DNA from 4 places in the Shigella sp. FC1967 genome. Region 4 is predicted to be linked to each of the others. Evidence: predicted binding sites of a transcription regulator. Region 4 holds the regulator's gene; each other region holds the start of a gene.
The links. Region 4 encodes PurR, which represses purine synthesis genes. Its sites were predicted from a motif close to CANGCAAACGTTTGCNTG; they were not measured.
Positions count from the first base shown of each region.

Region 1 (4,776 bases), on a different contig from region 4:
AGACGCTGCATTTGCCAAGTTGTCTCTGCCCACCAAAGACGCAATGTACTGCGTTTTTCATTATAAACTTCGGTTTCACGACTTTGGATAATAATGGCGTCATTTTCTGTTGCTTGGCCTAAATAATGTAAACAATCCGCTAAGCCATATTCAGCAAATAATGCTTCGACAACCTCTTGATGTTCACCACGAATTTGGATCACACCACCGAGCTCTTCATTAAAGAGTCCCGCTAAAATATCTTCATCAAAAGCACTAATATCAACGCTTAAGCCACAATGACCTGTAAATGCCATTTCGGCAAGAGTGACAAATAATCCACCATCAGAGCGATCATGATAGGCCAACAATTTGCCATCACTGACCAATTGCTGCATCACATTGAAGAACTGTTTTAATTGCTCAACATCACGAAGATCTGCCGCTTTCTGACCTAGCTGACGATAAACTTGTGCGAGTGCCGTCGCACCTAATGCATTATGTCCATTTCCCAAATCAATCAAATACAAGCGGTTGCCTGCTTGTGTTGATAATTCAGGTGTCACTGTTTTACGCACATCTTCAACACGAGAGAATGCCGTAATAACTAAAGATAATGGGGATGTTACTTCTTTAGTTTGACCGTCTTTATCTTGCCAACGCGTTTTCATTGACATCGAATCTTTGCCCACAGGAATAGTAATGCCTAACGCTGGGCATAGCTCTTCACCAATGGCTTTCACTGCGTCATATAAACCGGCATCTTCACCAGGGTGACCTGCGGCAGACATCCAGTTAGCCGAAAGCTTAATGCGATTAAGCGCTTCTACATCACAACCCGCCATATTTGTTAGCGCTTCCCCGACGGCCATACGTGCAGATGCAGCAAAATCTAACAATGCGATAGGTGCGCGTTCACCAATAGACATCGCTTCACCATAATAACTATCTAATGTTGCTGTAGTAACAGCACAGTTAGCAACAGGAATTTGCCAAGGACCAACCATTTGATCACGTGCAACCATACCCGTTACCGTGCGATCACCAATAGTAATTAAGAAGGTTTTTTCAGCAACGGCGGGTAAATGAAGAACACGATAAACCGCATCTTTTAAATCGATATCTTTACGAGAGAGATACTCACCTTCTGTTTTAAGCGATTTTACATCACGCAACATTTTAGGCGCTTTACCTAATAATATGTCTAATGGCATATCAATCGGCTTATTATCAAAGTGTGTATCATTGAGCACTAATTCACGCTCTTGTGTTGCTTCACCGATCACTGCATAAGGTGCTCTTTCTCGCTGACATAACGCATCAAAAAGAGGCATTTTTTCAGGTGATACCGCCAATACATAACGCTCTTGGGATTCATTACACCAGATCTCTAGTGGGCTCATACCTGGTTCATCATTAAGAACATCACGCAATTCAAAACGACCACCACGACCGCCATCATTAACTAATTCAGGCATTGCATTAGAAAGACCACCAGCACCAACATCATGAATAAATAAAATCGGGTTATCGTCACCTAATTGCCAACAACGATCGATAACCTCTTGGCAACGCCGTTCCATTTCTGGATTATCACGCTGAACAGAAGCGAAATCTAAATCTGCATCTGATTGACCCGATGTCATAGAAGAAGCAGCCCCACCGCCAAGGCCGATATTCATAGATGGTCCACCAAGTACAATCAACTTGGCACCAACGGTGATTTCACCTTTTTGTACGTGATCTTCACGAATATTACCGATCCCCCCAGCTAACATAATGGGTTTATGGTAACCGCGAATTTCAATACCATTGTGGCTATTAACACGTTCTTCATAGGTTCGGAAATAGCCGAGTAATGCTGGACGACCGAACTCATTATTAAATGCAGCACCACCTAACGGGCCTTCAGTCATGATGTCTAATGCATTAACAATACGCTCTGGTTTACCAAAATTTTCTTCCCAAGGTTGCTCAAATCCAGGAATACGTAAGTTAGAAACCGAAAATCCAACTAGGCCCGCTTTAGGTTTTGCACCGCGTCCAGTTGCACCTTCATCTCGAATTTCGCCGCCCGATCCCGTTGCTGCTCCTGGCCAAGGTGAAATAGCCGTTGGGTGATTATGCGTTTCTACTTTCATCAAGATATGTACAGGTTCTTGATGATAGTGATAATGTCCTTTTTCTGAATCGGGATAAAAACGCCCCGCCACAGAGCCTTCCATTACTGCGGCATTATCTTTATAAGCTGACATGACATAATCAGGCGTTTGCTCAAACGTATTTTTAATCATTTTAAATAATGATTTATCTTGAGCTTTACCATCAATGATCCAATCAGCATTAAATATTTTGTGGCGGCAGTGTTCGGAGTTAGCTTGTGCAAACATATAAAGCTCAACATCGGTTGGATTACGTTGTAAGCGGTTAAACGCATCGACTAAATAATCAACTTCATCGTCTGCTAACGCTAACCCCATTTCGATATTAGCTTTTATTAGTGCGTCTTTACCTTTCGCAAGCACATCAATCGTTTTTAGTGGTGCTGGGGCTTGCTCAGCAAAAAGTGCATTTACATCTTGATAATTTAAAAAAATGGTTTCCATCATTCGATCATGAATAAAACCATAAAGCTGTTGCCACTGAGTGGCGGTCATCGTACCGCACTCAATAAAATAGGCGATACCTCGTTCAATTCGGACAACCTTGGCTAGACCACAGTTATGAGCAATATCTGTCGCCTTAGAAGACCAAGGTGAAATGGTTCCTGGACGAGGTGTAACGACTCGCATTTCCCCAACAGGCTCATGTTCTGTTAATGATGGTCCATAATGTAGGAGTTGACGTAATTTAATTTGATCATCTTCAGATAACTGCTCTTCCACTTTCGCGAAATGGACAAATTCCGCGTATATACTTTGTACAGGAAGATCATTTTCCTGACATAGAGTGAGTAATTTATTAATACGAAACGCGGATAAAGCGGGGGAGCCACGCAGGATTTCCATAGTATTGAGTTCTCTCTTTTAGCAGCTAGCCTGATCAATCATTCAGGGGAAACGCGCCTAGTATAATAGAATAACCGCCCAGACGAAACCGTTTGCGTGAACAAAATAACGGCATTTAACTTAGCGTGTTTTAATGATTAATTGGTGTAATCAAGTTGCGTCTTGCCAATATGTTAAGCAAAATGCTCGATTACTGGAAATTTATCCATGTTAAAATGACAATTTTACACACAACAACAAACAACGTTAACGAGAGCCAACCTATTGAATAATATAAGGATAAACTATTTTGTTATCGTTATCATAGCGCTTTTTTCAGCGGCGATTATCGCGTTGAATATTACATGGCCAGATAGGCAAAAAGCGCAGATAAATAAGATTTTATCTCGTGGTGAGTTAAGAATTAGTACGATACCTTCACCATTGATAACGATGAACGATAAAAAGGACCCCGTAGGTTTCGATTATGAATTAGTGAAACGCTTTGCTGATTATCTAGGCGTGAAACTTGTCGTTAATATGCGGACAAATATCAACCAAATGTTTGATGATCTGGAAAATAATAAAGCTGACTTTATCGCCGCCGGATTACTTTATAATAAAGAGAGATTAGAGACGACACGCAGTGGTCCTGCTTACTTTTCCGTTTCTCAACAGCTCATTTATCGTAAAGGGACATTAAGACCACGTAGCTTTGATACATTAGATGGGCGTCTTGTTGTCACAGCCGGCTCGGCTCATGCAAGTTTATTGCGAACATTAAAAGAGACGCAATATCCTGAGCTTGAATGGGAAGAATCAGATAATCAGACAACCTCTCAACTACTAGAGGCATTATCAGAAGGCAAAATCACCTATGTGTTAGCAGATTCAATTAGTGTTGCAGTACAACAACGCATTCATCCTAATGTTGCCGTAGGGTTTGAAGTCACTGAAAGCCGTCCATTAACATGGTATCTACCAGAAGGTGAAGATAATAGCTTATATGCAGCAATGCTCGATTACTTTAATCAATTATCTCAAGAAGATGTATTAGCAAGACTTGAAGAAAAGTATTTTGGTCATGTAGGTTCATTTGATTACTTCGATACTATCTCTTTTATTACGGCGATAGATTCTATTTTGCCAAACTATCAGCCTCTTTTTGAAAAGTATGCTGATACTTTCGATTGGCGATTATTGGCCGCTATGGCATGGCAAGAATCACATTGGGATCCTCATGCTACATCACCAACAGGCGTCAGAGGATTAATGATGTTAACTCGCCCTACTGCATCAAGTATGGGTGTTACTGACAGACTGGATCCTGAAGAGAGTGTTCGAGGAGGAGCGCAATATCTTAAGCATCTCCTTTCGCGCTTACCGGATTCTATCCCTGAAGATGAAAGAATTTGGTTTGCATTAGCCGCATACAATATGGGGTTTGGTCATATGCTTGATGCCAGAAGGCTTACTGAGCAACAAAATGCCGATCCTGACAGTTGGCTAGATGTAAAATCAAGATTACCTCTACTTAGCCAAAAGAAATATTATGCAGATCTCCCTTATGGCTATGCGAGAGGTCATGAGGCTTATCGTTATGTTGAAAACATTCGACGATATCAACTTAGCCTTGTCGGTTACCTTCAAGCTAAAGAGAGCAAAAATAAAATATTATCGAAAGATAAAGAGAATAATAACGAGGGTGAACAAGAAAGAACATCATTGTCATTGACTCAAGATATGGCTTATCAATAATTTTGATAATAAAAACAGCCCATTAAGCAACACAGCCTCTTTTTATAGAGGC
Region 1 covers NZ_MIIZ01001420.1:7,685-12,460, forward strand. The annotation lists gene purL (phosphoribosylformylglycinamidine synthase) at 1-2,987, opposite strand, end outside; gene mltF (membrane-bound lytic murein transglycosylase MltF) at 3,252-4,724, shown strand.
Region 1: the regulator PurR is predicted to act here: its motif matches at 3,069-3,086, upstream of purL (phosphoribosylformylglycinamidine synthase).

Region 2 (4,776 bases), on a different contig from region 4:
TAATTCGTGAGTTAGACGGTGTATTTGATCAGATTGCACATGGTTCTTGGGTTTGGTTTGCGCTAACGGTGGCGTTTATTTGTATTGCAGTTGCAATTAGAGAAGGTAAGAGAACGTTAAAAGGTTTAATTCACTTTATTACTCATCCGAGCCATGGAATGTTAGTCGCGGGTCTATTATGTATTTTACTGTTTTCTCGTTTATTGGGATGGGAATACTTTGGCATAAATTATTAGGCGAAGATTATAACCGTGCTGTTAAAAATATGGTGGAAGAGGGCAGTGAATTATTTGGTTATACGCTCTGTTTAGCGAGTGTTATTTGGTATGGTTTTTCTGCTAAAGATCATGTTATTCCTACTGCGATTGAAAATAAAATATCAATCATAAAAAGCAGTAAAATAATCAATAAAAGCGCTAGTAAATATAATTTTATCAGCGCTTTTTTCTTCAATTTAAAATTGAACGTTAATAAAGGTATTTCTATTGTTGATCTTGTGTAATAACAGCATGAGGACCAAAACATTCATAATGAAGTTTTTCACTATGAATACCTAATTCAATAAGTTGCTTAGCAATAGATTGCATAAAAGGCAATGGACCACAAAAATAGAAATGCATATCAGGAATAACTAACCAATCTTCCACTTGGTTTAATGTCATTAAGCCTTCGAATTGATAATCTGTATTTTGCACGTCTTCAGAACGTGGTGTGCGATACCATATTGCTTGTTGATAGTGCGAAAGTTGATTGCCGATTTGATTAACTTCATCTTTAAACGCATGAACACCACCATGTTCAGCCGCATGTAACCAATTAATATTAGCTTGATGAGCTGAAAGTGTGTGTAACATAGATAGCATTGGCGTTAAACCCACTCCAGCTGAAATTAAGGTGACTGGTGTGGTTGGTGATACATCTAAATAAAAATCTCCCCCTGGTGCTGCGACTTGTAAAGTATCACCTTCTTGAACATGGTTATGAAGAAAATTGGATAAAATGCCTTGATCTTCGCGTTTTACTGCGATGCGATAGGTTTTATTATTTGAAGATTGAGTTAATGAATATTGACGTATTTCTTGGTTTTCAAGATGTTCATTACGGATATAAAGACTTAAATATTGCCCTGCTTGATAAGCAGTCACAGGAAGTCCATCTTCGGGCTCTAATTCAAAACTGGTAATAACATCACTTTGTTTTACTTTATGTTTAACTTTAAAGTTTCGTAGTCCTCTCCAACCTCCGTTTGCTTGTTCTTTTTGTTGATAAATTTGCTCTTCGCGTTTGATAAAGACATCAGCCAATACTTGATAAGCCGCACCCCAAGCGTCGAGTACTTCTTGTCCAGGACTAAACATCTCATCAATTGTGGCTAATAAATTTTCACCAACGATGGGATAGTGTTCAGGAAGAATATTTAAACTGGCGTGTTTTTGTGCGATTTTTTCAACAGCAGGCAAAATGGTGGCTAAGTTTTCAATGTTCATTGCATAAGCACATATCGCATTAAATAAGGCTTCACGTTGCGCACCACTGCTTTGATGACTCATCGTGAAAATGTCTTTTAACTCTGGATGGCGAGAAAACATTCGCTCATAAAAATGGGCAGTTAATGCAGGACCTGTTCTAGCAATGAGGGGAATTGTTGATTTAATTGTCGTGATAGTTTGTGCATCTAACATAATTGCTCCTGAAAAATTTTCAGTTTATTGTGAATTTTTATAAATTGCATTTTATATGCAACTTATCTCTTTTTTGATTATTTTGTAAATCTCTGTTTTTTATTTTTTTAACAAAAAATCTCAATTCTTAGAGAATGATGTGGGGGTTTGCAAAATAAGACGAGATGTGCCTCAAAAAGAGGAATAAGCGCAGGATAAAATGAGGTTGTTAAAAAGTAATAATGTACTGTTATAATTGGATGGCAAACGATTGCGTATTTTTTCATTAAGGGGTATCTCAATGAAGAAAAAAGAGTTTACACTGTATGGCATTCTTTCTCCCAAATGGGAGTTTGTCTTTAGTGAAGTTAGCTGAGTCAGGAGATGTGAATGTTAAAACGTGAAATGAATATTGCTGATTACGATCCAGAATTATGGAATGCAATGGAAGGTGAAGTGACTCGTCAAGAAGAGCACATCGAACTTATTGCTTCTGAAAATTATACCAGCCCTCGTGTTATGCAGGCGCAGGGATCTCAGCTGACAAATAAATATGCTGAAGGCTATCCGGGTAAACGTTACTACGGTGGTTGTGAGTATGTGGATGTTGTAGAGCAACTGGCTATCGATCGTGCAAAAGCATTATTTGGTGCAGATTATGCTAACGTACAGCCTCACTCAGGCTCTCAAGCGAATGCCGCTGTCTATATGGCATTATTAAAACCAGGTGATACTGTTTTAGGTATGAACCTAGCGCAAGGCGGCCACTTAACTCATGGTTCACCCGTTAACTTCTCGGGTAAACTGTATAATATCGTACCTTATGGTATTGATGAATCAGGTAAAATCGATTACGAAGATATCGCTGTTCAAGCTAAAAAACATCAACCAAAAATGATCATTGGTGGGTTCTCTGCTTATTCTGGTCTGGTTGATTGGGCTAAAATGCGTGAAATTGCAGACAGCATTGGTGCATTCTTATTTGTTGATATGGCACACGTAGCAGGTATGGTTGCTGCGGGTGTTTATCCTAACCCTGTTCCTCATGCGCATGTTGTTACAACAACAACCCACAAAACTTTAGCAGGTCCACGTGGTGGTCTTATTCTTGCTAAAGGTGGTGATGAAGAGTTTTATAAAAAACTGAACTCTGCTGTATTCCCAGGCTCTCAAGGTGGCCCTTTAATGCATGTTATTGCAGGTAAAGCGGTTGCATTAAAAGAAGCGATGGAACCAGAATTTAAAGTTTATCAGCAACAAGTTGCTAAAAACTCGAAAGCAATGGTAGAAGTTTTCTTAGATCGCGGTTATAAAGTAGTATCTGGCGGAACTGAAAACCACCTGTTTTTATTAGATTTAGTTGATAAAGATATTACAGGTAAAGACGCAGATGCTGCACTGGGTCGTGCAAATATCACTGTTAACAAAAACAGTGTACCAAATGATCCACGTAGCCCATTTGTAACTTCTGGTGTTCGTATTGGTTCTCCAGCAATTACACGTCGTGGTTTTAAAGAAGCGGAAGCTCGTGAATTAGCCGGTTGGATGTGTGATGTCCTTGATAATATCAATGATGAAGCGAACATTGAGAAAGTGAAACAAAAAGTCTTGGATATCTGCGCTAAATTTCCAGTTTACGCATAAGTTTGTAACGATATAATAAAACCCGTTGTACAAGCCCGCTTCGAGAACTTGTTCTTGGCGGGTTTTTTTGCATCTTAAAAATGGGGGATTGGATGGTTATTCCATCAACATTGTGGCTTGCCTTAGATTATTTTACCTATTTCTTTTCATACGGTATCTTTTTGCCTTTTTGGTCCATATGGCTAAAAGGAGAGGGTGTCGATCCTGCAATGATAGGTCTATTATTGGGTGTAGGTTTAACCGCACGTTTTGTTGGTAGCCTAATTTTAACGCCTGCGGTAAAGGATCCATCAAAACTTATCACTGCATTGAGATTATTCGCTTTTCTTTCATTACTTTTTACTGTTGCATTTATGATGGGGAGTCATTGGGCATGGTTATTCTTTGTGATGACCGGGTTTAACGTTTTCTTTTCACCAATGGTGCCTTTAGGGGATTCTCTAGCCGGAACGTGGCAAAAGCAGTTTCCTTTTGATTATGGAAAAATCCGAGTTTGGGGCTCAATCGCTTTTATTATTAGCTCATCATTGTTAGGCATTTTAATTGATGCGTTTGGACATCCCATTATTCTTTATGGATTGATTGCCAGTACATTTGCACTATTCCTGACATCTATGCTACGCCCTAAAGTTATGCCACAGGGTAAAGTGAAAAAAGCAGAACACAATAATGTGTCCTTTATAAAACTCATTTCAGATGGTCCCGTTTGGCGTTTTCTGCTATGTGTCTCTTTATTGCAAGGTGCACACGCAGCTTATTATGGCTTTAGTGCACTTTATTGGGAAAAAGCGGGATATGATACCGCAACAATTGGCTATCTTTGGTCATTAGGTGTGGTTTCAGAAGTGGTTGTTTTTATGCTGAGCCATCGTTTATTCCGCCGTTGGAGTGCAAGAAATCTACTCTTACTTTCTGCTTTTGCTGGACTGTTGCGTTGGGGATTAATGGGAAGTTTTACCGCATTACCTGCGCTTATTATTGTTCAGATATTACATAGTGGTACATTTACAGTGTGCCATTTAGCTGCGATGCGTTTTATTAGTGCACGTCAAGAGCACGAAATTATTCGTCTACAAGCAGTGTATTCAGCATTAGCGATGGGCGGCAGTATTGCGATCATGACCATTGTCTCTGGTTGGTTGTATGAAAAACTACCTAATCAAGAATCATTGATCTTCTGGTTAATGGCCGCATTAACGATCCCTGCTATGTTTATCAGACCCAAAGTACAGCCTCAAAATACCTAATTTTTTATTTCATAAAAATTAAGATCTGTAATATCCCTTGATATTGCAGATCTTTTTTTTTCTCCTTTAAAAGCGCATTTTTTGATCAAGTGAATCATTGATTATCATAAATATTAGGGGTAAATTTAATTCATTCAAATGAATGAATGTTAAAAGGTACTATTATGAATAATAAATTGGAGATCCCAGCGAGTTTTTCTTTACAAGAAAGAGACAGACGCTGG
Region 2 covers NZ_MIIZ01000721.1:382-5,157, forward strand. The annotation lists partial or broken gene BHE89_RS10910 (hypothetical protein) at 1-370, shown strand, start outside; gene hmpA (NO-inducible flavohemoprotein) at 483-1,682, opposite strand; gene glyA (serine hydroxymethyltransferase) at 2,052-3,305, shown strand; gene BHE89_RS10925 (3-phenylpropionate MFS transporter) at 3,398-4,552, shown strand; gene BHE89_RS10930 (M24 family metallopeptidase) at 4,717-4,776, shown strand, end outside.
Region 2: the regulator PurR is predicted to act here: its motif matches at 1,922-1,939, upstream of glyA (serine hydroxymethyltransferase).

Region 3 (4,776 bases), on a different contig from region 4:
CCCAATGCATTGGCCCCCAGTCTTGAGAATAAGGGTGGTGCTGATAAAAGGCATGATATAAACCATCATGATAAATAAGACCATTAGGATCATTCAACCAACCTGCAGGCGCGGCTAAATGAAACTGGGGATAAAATTTATTACCTCGTTTTTCAATTAAAGTATTTAAGGCCTTTGTTGATTGTTCTAAGCGGTGTTTCATATCATTATCCTTATTCTATTTAGCGTGAATAGTGTGTTTTTAAGCGTACAGAAAAGGTAAGGAACAGATTAATCACACTATTACTCTTGTTGTTAACGATAACATTTAGAGTGAAAAAATACGATGTATGAAATTTACTTTATCATATTATCTTATTATGTTAACGTTATCAGTGTGGATTTACGAGCAATATCTTTATTTCTTCGTTATGAATAGTCATAGAAACAGAATATAGTTAAGAAAAATAATTGCTTATCTTCTGGAGAGATTATGAAAGTCTGGTCTTTAGGTGACGCTGTTGTTGACTTGATCCCATTGCAAAACATGCAATATGAAGCATGCGCAGGGGGCGCGCCTGTCAATGTTGCGGCGGGTGTGGCTAAACTGGGTCAAAAAAGTGGTTTTATTGGACGTGTCGGTGAAGATGCGTTCGGCCATTTTATGCAAAAAACATTGTTTGATCTGGGGGTTGATACTGGTTCAATGGAATTTGATGAGTTTCACCGTACCAGTACTGTTCTTGTCTCTTTGCAAGAAAATGGTGAGCGTGATTTTACTTTCTTAGTTGCTGAGTCTGCCGATCAATTTTTAACAGAAAAATCGTTGCCTGCGTTTGAAAAAGATATTTTGCATTTTTGCTCGTTAGCATTAGTTAATCCTATTTGTCGCTCAACCTTAGATTGTGCAATCAAAAATATTAAAGAAAGCGGTTCACTACTGAGTTTTGATATTAATTTGCGTCCTCAAATGTGGCGTGATCATGAAGAAATGCGCGAAATTATTGATAATTATGCGCATAAAGCTGACATATTAAAATTATCAGAAGATGAACTTACGTGGATGACACAAGAAGTGACATTGAATAATGCACTTAAAAAATTAGAAGATTATCCCGCTCGTTTAAAAGTGATCACTCAAGGCTCTAAAGGTTGTTTAGTTTTAACACCAAATACTCAAATCGCATTTAGTGCCTTTATCGTTGAATGTATTGATACAACAGGGGCTGGTGATGCCTTTATGTCGGGTTTGCTCGCTGCGCTTGCTGAATATGGGTTTGCTGAAGATGAACCATATTTATCAAAAATAGTAACGCAAGCGGCTGCTTGTGGCGCTTTAGCCACCACTCAAAAAGGAGCGATAGCAGCGGCACCCAGTCGTAAAAAATTACATGATTTTGTTCAGCAACAACCGCCTTTACATGTTAGGGAGATTTTCTAACATTTCACCCATTTTTTCTGGTTGTGGTTTTTACCACGGTTTTCCCTTAATGGAATTTTCCTATTCTCCATTTATAACGACTTTTCTCGGAGTGGTTATTTATGGAGATTTTTTTATCTTATCTCTATCGCCGTATTGATGTTTGAGCAATCAGCGATGCTGATCATATAGTTTCGCCCATTTTAAGCGTATGATATTCAATCTTATTGACTTTTATTGATGGAACATTAAATGTGGGCTCAATCGGGCGCGGTATTAGCCATTTTTTCTTATATTCTTTGGGGGATAACCCCTCTGTTTTATCGGCTGTTACCTGGCGCGCAACCATTAGAAATGTTGGCTCAGCGTTTGATCTGGTCTATTCCTCTTTTATTACTCGTACGACTCTTTATTAAAAATAGGACACGATGGTACGCTGTTTTACAAGATAAGCGCTCTATTTTTATGTGTCTATTTAGCTCAATGGCGATGGCCGTTTCTTGGTGTACATTTACCTATGCATTAACACATCAACAAGTATTAGAAGCGAGCTTAGGGTATTTTATTAATCCACTTTTCTCAATTTTTATTAGGCGTTATCTTTCTTAAAGAAAAGCTGAATCCAGCAGAAAAGTGGGCTGTCGTCTTAATCTGTGCGGGTGTGGGCTATCAATTGTGGATGTACGGCGAATTACCTGTACTCGCTATTATGATGGGAGGCGCATTTGCTGTATACGGTTTGATCCGTAAATTTATTCGTTTTGATGTGATCACTTCTTTATTTATGGAAACGCTCTGGTTAATGCCATTAGCAATAGGGGTTACTATTTGGTTATTGATAACAGATAAAAGTGCACTACCTTCTGCTGACAATCTGACGCGTTTTTATTATGTTTTAACCGCACCTGTCACTATATTGCCATTATTGTTCTTTACCGCAGCCGTTAAACGAACCACATTAACTGTCATCGGATTGGCGCAATATATTGAACCGACCATTCAATTTTTACTGGCTGTTTTCTTATTCCATGAAGCTTTTGATGAAGTAAAAGGCGTGAGTTTTTCGCTGATTTGGTTAGGGCTTTTATGCTGTATCTTAGCGCTTATTCGAAAACGCCTTAATTATCTAAAAATTCAAAAAGGAAAACGTAGCCAAACGGTGTAATTGTTTTATTTCCCTGCTTGATTATTTTTTTGTCTGGCTATTTTTCTATCACGCTAAATCCGTTATGCTATATGAAATGCAATCGTTTGCGTGGTTGCGGTTTTTATTAATGGCGAGGATAAAAAATGACAGTGCTGGGTACGGCTCTTACACCAAATGCAACAAAAGTGATGTTATTAGGTGCGGGTGAATTAGGCAAAGAAGTCGCGATAGAATGCCAACGATTAGGTATTGAAGTGGTTGCCGTTGATCGTTATCTCAATGCTCCTGCTATGCATGTTGCTCATCGCCATCATGTTGTAAATATGCTTGATAGCGATGCATTAAAACAAGTTATAGAACAAGAGCGACCGGATTTTATTGTTCCAGAAATTGAGGCTATAGCAACGACGTTACTGATTGAATTAGAACAAGCAGGGCAAAACGTTGTTCCTTGTGCGCGTGCTGTAAAGCTGACGATGGATAGAGAAGGGATCCGTCGTTTAGCCTCAGAAACATTACACTTACCTACATCAAACTATCAATTTGTTGACGATGAGGTGAGCTTTAAAAAAGCCGCATTAGAAATCGGCTTCCCTTGTATTGTAAAACCTGTCATGAGTTCATCAGGAAAAGGGCAAAGTGTTATTCGTCACGAAAACGATTTAGCTCAGGCTTGGACGTATTCGCAAGAGGGAGGGAGAGCAGGAAAAGGGCGCGTTATCGTAGAGAAAATGATCCCGTTTGATTTTGAGATCACGTTACTGACTATTCATGCTGTTGATGGGATCCATTTTTGTGCTCCTATTGGGCATCGACAAGAAAAGGGGGATTACCGAGCATCGTGGCAGCCTCAGAAAATGAGTGATATTGCACTTGCTAAAGCAGAGCATATCGCGAGTAAAGTGGTTGAAAACTTAGGGGGTTATGGTTTATTTGGTGTTGAATTATTTGTTCAAGGCAATGAGGTCTTCTTTAATGAAGTCTCACCTCGCCCTCATGATACAGGATTGGTAACACTCATTTCTCAAGATTTATCAGAGTTTGCTCTTCATGTTCGTGCTTTTTTAGGCTATCCCATTGGGGGGATCCGCCAATTAGGTGCTTGCGCATCGGCGGTTATTTTACCCGCGCTTTATAGTACAAATATTGTTTATTCTGGTATTGAAAAAGCGTTGAAGGCGGATCGCCAAATTCGCCTTTTTGCTAAGCCTGAAATTGTAGGCTCTCGCCGTCTTGGTGTTGTGCTTGCTCATGCTGATACAATAAAACATGCATTGGATGAAGCAATTGCAGGTGCTGACGCTATTATTGTCAATGACGCCCAAAAATAGCGATATAACATAAGATTACTTACCGCTAAGATGAGAACTTAACTTAGCGGTGAAGTCCTGCGTTAATAAAATACGCTTGAGAACAGAGAGAAAAACAGACAGTAAGTATTATCTGGATTCAAATTTTAATCATATAAGACACTTAATCATTTTTATTCGCTTAATTTTTTACTCAACCCTTGAAACTTGCTTAACTATCCCCACTTTTTACTCATATTGATTTTTTTTCGCCAAATTAGGATTAATTGAGGTAAAAATGAGTATGAAAGGTCAGGAAACAAGAGGATTTCAGTCAGAAGTTAAACAACTTCTTCAATTAATGATCCATTCTCTTTACTCCAATAAAGAAATTTTCCTTCGCGAATTGATTTCGAACGCATCAGATGCGGCTGATAAATTACGTTTCCGTGCATTATCAGATGCAGCGCTGTATGAAAATAACGGTGAGTTACATGTACGCATTTCCACTGATAAAGAAGCTCGTACTCTGACTATCAGTGATAATGGTATTGGGATGACCCGTGATGAAGTTATTGATAATCTCGGTACTATTGCAAAATCAGGTACAAAATCATTCTTAGAATCAATCGGACAAGATCAAGCTAAAGATAGCCAACTCATTGGCCAGTTTGGTGTTGGATTCTATTCTGCGTTTATCGTTGCAGATAAAGTAACAGTACGCACTAGAGCGGCTGGTGAAAGTGCAGATAAAGGTGTTTTTTGGGAGTCTGAAGGCGAAGGTGATTACACCGTTGCTGATATTGAAAAAGCGGAGCGTGGTACAGAAATTACACTTCATTTACGTGAAGGTGAAGATGAGTATTTAGATGATTGGCGCCTGCGTAGTATCATTAGTAAATATTCCGACCATATTTCTTTGCCTGTTGAAATTGAAACGA
Region 3 covers NZ_MIIZ01000843.1:2,483-7,258, forward strand. The annotation lists gene BHE89_RS14345 (glycoside hydrolase family 32 protein) at 1-202, opposite strand, end outside; gene BHE89_RS14350 (aminoimidazole riboside kinase) at 473-1,420, shown strand; partial or broken gene rarD (EamA family transporter RarD) at 1,652-2,564, shown strand; gene purT (formate-dependent phosphoribosylglycinamide formyltransferase) at 2,690-3,877, shown strand; gene htpG (molecular chaperone HtpG) at 4,140-4,776, shown strand, end outside.
Region 3: the regulator PurR is predicted to act here: its motif matches at 2,640-2,657, upstream of purT (formate-dependent phosphoribosylglycinamide formyltransferase).

Region 4 (4,776 bases):
ATAACTTTCGCCGAGACCTAATGAGCCTTGCTGTAATACTCTTTTATAAAAATTCTGATTGTGAACCTGAATATCATAAGGTTCTGAGCCATTAACTCGAATATCAGCGTGAGCTAACAGTTCTATTGCGATCTTTTTAAAAGGATCGTTGGAGGTCTTTCGGCCTTCTTCTACACAAGATGTACTCATATACTCTCCGCGTAAACTAAGCGGGTTTTGAAACATAAAGCTAAAAAAGGATGTGTGCAGATTGACAGTATTAAAATGGTATTGTGTTCAAAATGCATTGAACGAATAGAATTAATAAAATAACTAATCTGCCATAATCAGCAAATAATCTGTTTAATGTTTCAAAATCCGAAAGAAAAATAAATAAAACGCTATTACAGCGTATAAGCAAGTATAGAGATGTAAATTGTTTTTCTCTAGAAAAGAAAAAGGCCATTTTTTATAAAATGGCCTTTTTAAGATAAATCCTAAAAGGGAGGGTGGTGATTATTCTACTGTTTGAACCGTGTGTTTGATAACAGATTTATTTCGCTGAATAAAGTAGCCAACAGCCATTGGGATTGCGGTTAACGCCATAATTGCAGTGGTGTTAATCAGAGGTTGTTGGCTGATAAATGCAGACACAATAAAACTGGCTAAGCTGCAAAGACCCAATTGAAGTGCATTTTGTAACGCAGCGGCTTTACCACTGATTTCAGGATAAGCGGATAAAGCATTAGATACCGCGATTGGATAAGATGCACCATTCATTGCGGCCATAATACAGAACGGAATTAAAATAGTCGTTAATGTTGGTTCCGTAAATTTAGCAACAAGGTATAAGGCGGTCATACTGACAGCATAACCAATTAATAACAGTGGTAGTAACGTTTTACCAGTCATTTTTGACAGTAAAATACGGCAACCATAACCACCCACCATAAATGCAATAGTTTGTGGAATATAACTTAAACCGATATCCTGTGGCGAATAACCCATTTTTTCAAGAATGATGGGTGAGCCGGCTAACCAAGCAAAGAAACCTGCACTACAAGAAGCGTAAACTAATACGTTACCTGTATAGAGAGGCGATTTTAGTAAAGTGATAAATGAAGCAGAAGATTGGTTCGCATCTGTGACTGATTTTTGTTTAATGTTTTTTAGCATTAATGTCGGTAGCATTAATACTAACGTTACTGCCATTAACAGCATGAAAATCATACGCCAGCCACCGTGCTCTAATAGCGATGCACCGATTAAAGGTGCAAGTGCAGGTGATAATGCAACCAGTGGCATAATTAAAGCAAAGACATGCTGAGCGCGAGATTCATCAAAACGGTCGATAACAAGAGCTTGCCAAATAACGGCAGCAGAGCAGACGCCGAAAGCTTGTAGGAAGCGCATAGCCAGTAAGCCAGTTGCACTTTCAACCCACAGCATACCAAGGCAGCCTAAAGAGAAAAGGCTTAAACCGATAAGAAGAATAGGTTTACGACCGACTTTGTCAGAAAGTGGTCCCCAAAGTAATTGAGCAACAGCAAAGCCAAATAAAAAGATACTTAAGCTATTACTAATAGCCCCTTCGCTAATAGCGAGTTCACGCTGCATCATACCAAATGCAGGTAAATACATATCAATAGCTAAGTAACCTAGCATACTTAAACCCGCTAGGTACACCATAAAGCTCATAGGTGTTTTTGATTGTGTGGATGTTTTAGAATTCATTTTATTTTCTATGCTATGTGATGTAGAACATTTTATATATTGTAACGAAGACTTATTTTACTTGTGAAACGGGAATATTTGGTTAATGCTGTGAAAAATTTTCAAAGGAATAAACTCTATGTGGTCAGAATACTCTTTAGAAGTTGTTGATGCAGTCGCAAGAACAGGAAGTTTTAGTTCTGCTGCTCAAGAATTGCACAGAGTGCCATCCGCCGTTAGTTACACTGTTCGGCAATTAGAGGAATGGCTTGCCGTTCCCTTGTTTGAACGCCGTCACCGTGATGTAGAATTAACCGAAGCAGGTAAAATTTTTATCAAAGAAGCACGATCTGTTATCAAAAAAATGAATGACACTCGGCATCTTTGTCAACAAGTTTCTAATGGGTGGCGCGGTCAGTTTAGTATAGCCGTTGATGGCATTGTAAAACCAGAAAGAACACAACAACTTATTCTCGATTTCTATCGTCATTTTCCTGATATTGAACTGTATGTCTATCCTGAAGTGTTTAATGGCGTATGGGACTCCTTGGTCAATGGGCGTGTTGATTTAGCTATTGGTGCAACAAGAGCCTCACCAATTGGTGAACGTTATAGCTTTAGAGATATGGGTTTTATGCCGTGGCGCTGCGTTTGTCATGTTGATCACCCTTTAGCAAAAGCACAACATCCATTAACGGATGATGAAATGCGGCCTTATCCAAGTTTATGTTTAGAAGATACCTCACGCAGTTTGCCAAAGCGTGACACATGGGCGCTAAATAACCAACGCAGGATGGTCGTACCAACATGGGATATGGGGCTTGAATGTTTGTTAGCGGGATTATGTGTAGGAATGGTGCCTTGGCACCGTGCTGAATCTTTAATTAAACAAGGCAAGCTGGTTACTTTACAACTAGCACAACCATTGCCAGACAGCCCATGCTGCCTGACGTGGGTCGATAAAAGTGAATCTCCCGCTTTAACATGGTTGTTAGATTATCTTGGAGATAGCCAAACCTTAAATGAGGAGTGGCTTCGTTAGAAATCAGGTCGTTGAATAAATATGAATTAACGACGGTAGTCGATAAAAGGACCATCAGCGACTGAACGACGCTCAACTAATCGTGGATGAACTTCGATTGTTTGGGCGTCTTCGCGTTTATTGACGATGCGATCAAGCAACATTGATAATGCCATTTGACCTAAACGTTCTTTTGGCTGGTGGACGGTCGTTAGGGCCGGTGTAAAATAACGAGCATTACGAATATTGTCATAACCCACAATAGAAATATCGAAAGGAACACGTAGGCCAAGTTCATCTGCTGCACAAATCGCACCCATTGCCATCACATCACCACCACAAAAAACAGCAGTAGGGCGATGTTTTTGATTTAGCATTTGGTACATGGCTTTATAACCAGATTCCGGCTCAAAGTCGCCTTGTACAATCCATTCATCTTTTACTGTGATTTTTGCTTCTTCCATGGCTTTTAAAAAACCTTGTAATCGGCCACCACCAGTATTACGTTCTAATGGACCAGGAATAATACCAATGTCACGATGACCTCGCTCAATAAGATAACGACCCGCAATATAGCCACCGTGGAAAGCGTTATCGATGATGGTATCTGTAAAGTCGCCACGCGCTTTACCCCAATCCATGACAACCATTGGAATATTACGATAGCCTTCTAAAAGAGTCAGAAGGTGATCGGGATATTCAGAACACATGACTAATAATCCATCAACACGTTTTTGTGCCAGCATTGCTAAATAGGCTTTTTGTTTATCAAGGTTATTATGTGAATTACATAAAATCAGTGTGTAACCTTTGCTATAACAACTATTTTCAACAGCTTCAATCACTTCAGCAAAGTAAGGGGCTTCACTGGACGTGGCTAACAGGCCAATAGATTTGGTGTGATTGACTTTTAAACTACGCGCAACGGCACTAGGTGAATAATTTAATTCTTTTATAGCGGCCCAAACTGCTGCCCGTGTGTTCTCAGCAACAAAACGTGTTTTGTTGATCACATGAGAAACAGTCGTGGTTGATACGCCTGCGCGTTTTGCCACGTCTTTTATTGTTGCCATGGTGTGGAAAACTCCTGACCTTCATTGGTCTCTTTTATCTAATTTTGTGGTTTGACTGCCAGTATAGTCATACATAGGGCAAACACTGGCAATAATTTAGCGATTAGCTGTGAATTTTGTATGATCTAGCTCAAAAGTGAAAGTATTAATCAATGTTATAAATTGTGCACTGGTCGCTATTTTAACAAATATTGATATGTGATAATAATTAACCATGACAAGGTTATGGTTAAAATGTGTATTATAATCATTTTGAGGGAGAAATAGATGGATACGGATCTGAAATTTGGTTTGAGTACAGCAGTTGCAGCGCTTGTTATGATCGTTTTATTTTCGACTATGTTATTCTAATCACTGCTTTATAGATTATCCGATCAATTTAAATAATAAATTATCGAATATCTGAATATAACAAAGGGCTCGAGGCCCTTTGTTATTTTATCACTAAAAATGAATCTGAATCACTCACCTTTGATTATCAAGCTCAATTAAGCAAGGTTAGCTTCAACAAATGACCAGTTAACCAATGCCCAGAACTCTTCTAAATATTTAACGCGCGCGTTACGGTAGTCGATGTAGTAAGCATGTTCCCATACATCAACAGTTAACAATGGTTTGTCTTCGCCTGAAACAGGAGTTGCAGCGTTAGACGTGTTAACAATTGCAATCGAACCATCTGCTTTTTTAACTAACCATGTCCAACCTGAACCGAAGTTTTTAGCTGCCGCATCATTAAATTGTTTTTTGAACTCTTCAAAAGAGCCAAATGCTTTGTTGATAGCATCAGCGATTTTTCCTGTTGGTGCGCCGCCTGCATTTGGTGCTAAGCAGTTCCAGTAGAAAGTGTGGTTCCATACTTGAGCTGCATTATTAAAGATGCCACCATCAGTAGATTTGATGATTTCTTCTAAAGATTTGCTTTCTAAATCAGTACCTTTAACCAGATTATTTAAATTGGTTACATAGGTTTGGTGGTGTTTGCCGTAGTGA
Region 4 covers NZ_MIIZ01000585.1:646-5,421, reverse strand. The annotation lists gene cfa (cyclopropane fatty acyl phospholipid synthase) at 1-189, opposite strand, end outside; gene punC (purine nucleoside transporter PunC) at 496-1,713, opposite strand; gene punR (DNA-binding transcriptional activator PunR) at 1,832-2,734, shown strand; gene purR (HTH-type transcriptional repressor PurR) at 2,761-3,786, opposite strand; gene cydH (cytochrome bd-I oxidase subunit CydH) at 4,054-4,137, shown strand; gene sodB (superoxide dismutase [Fe]) at 4,275-4,776, opposite strand, start outside.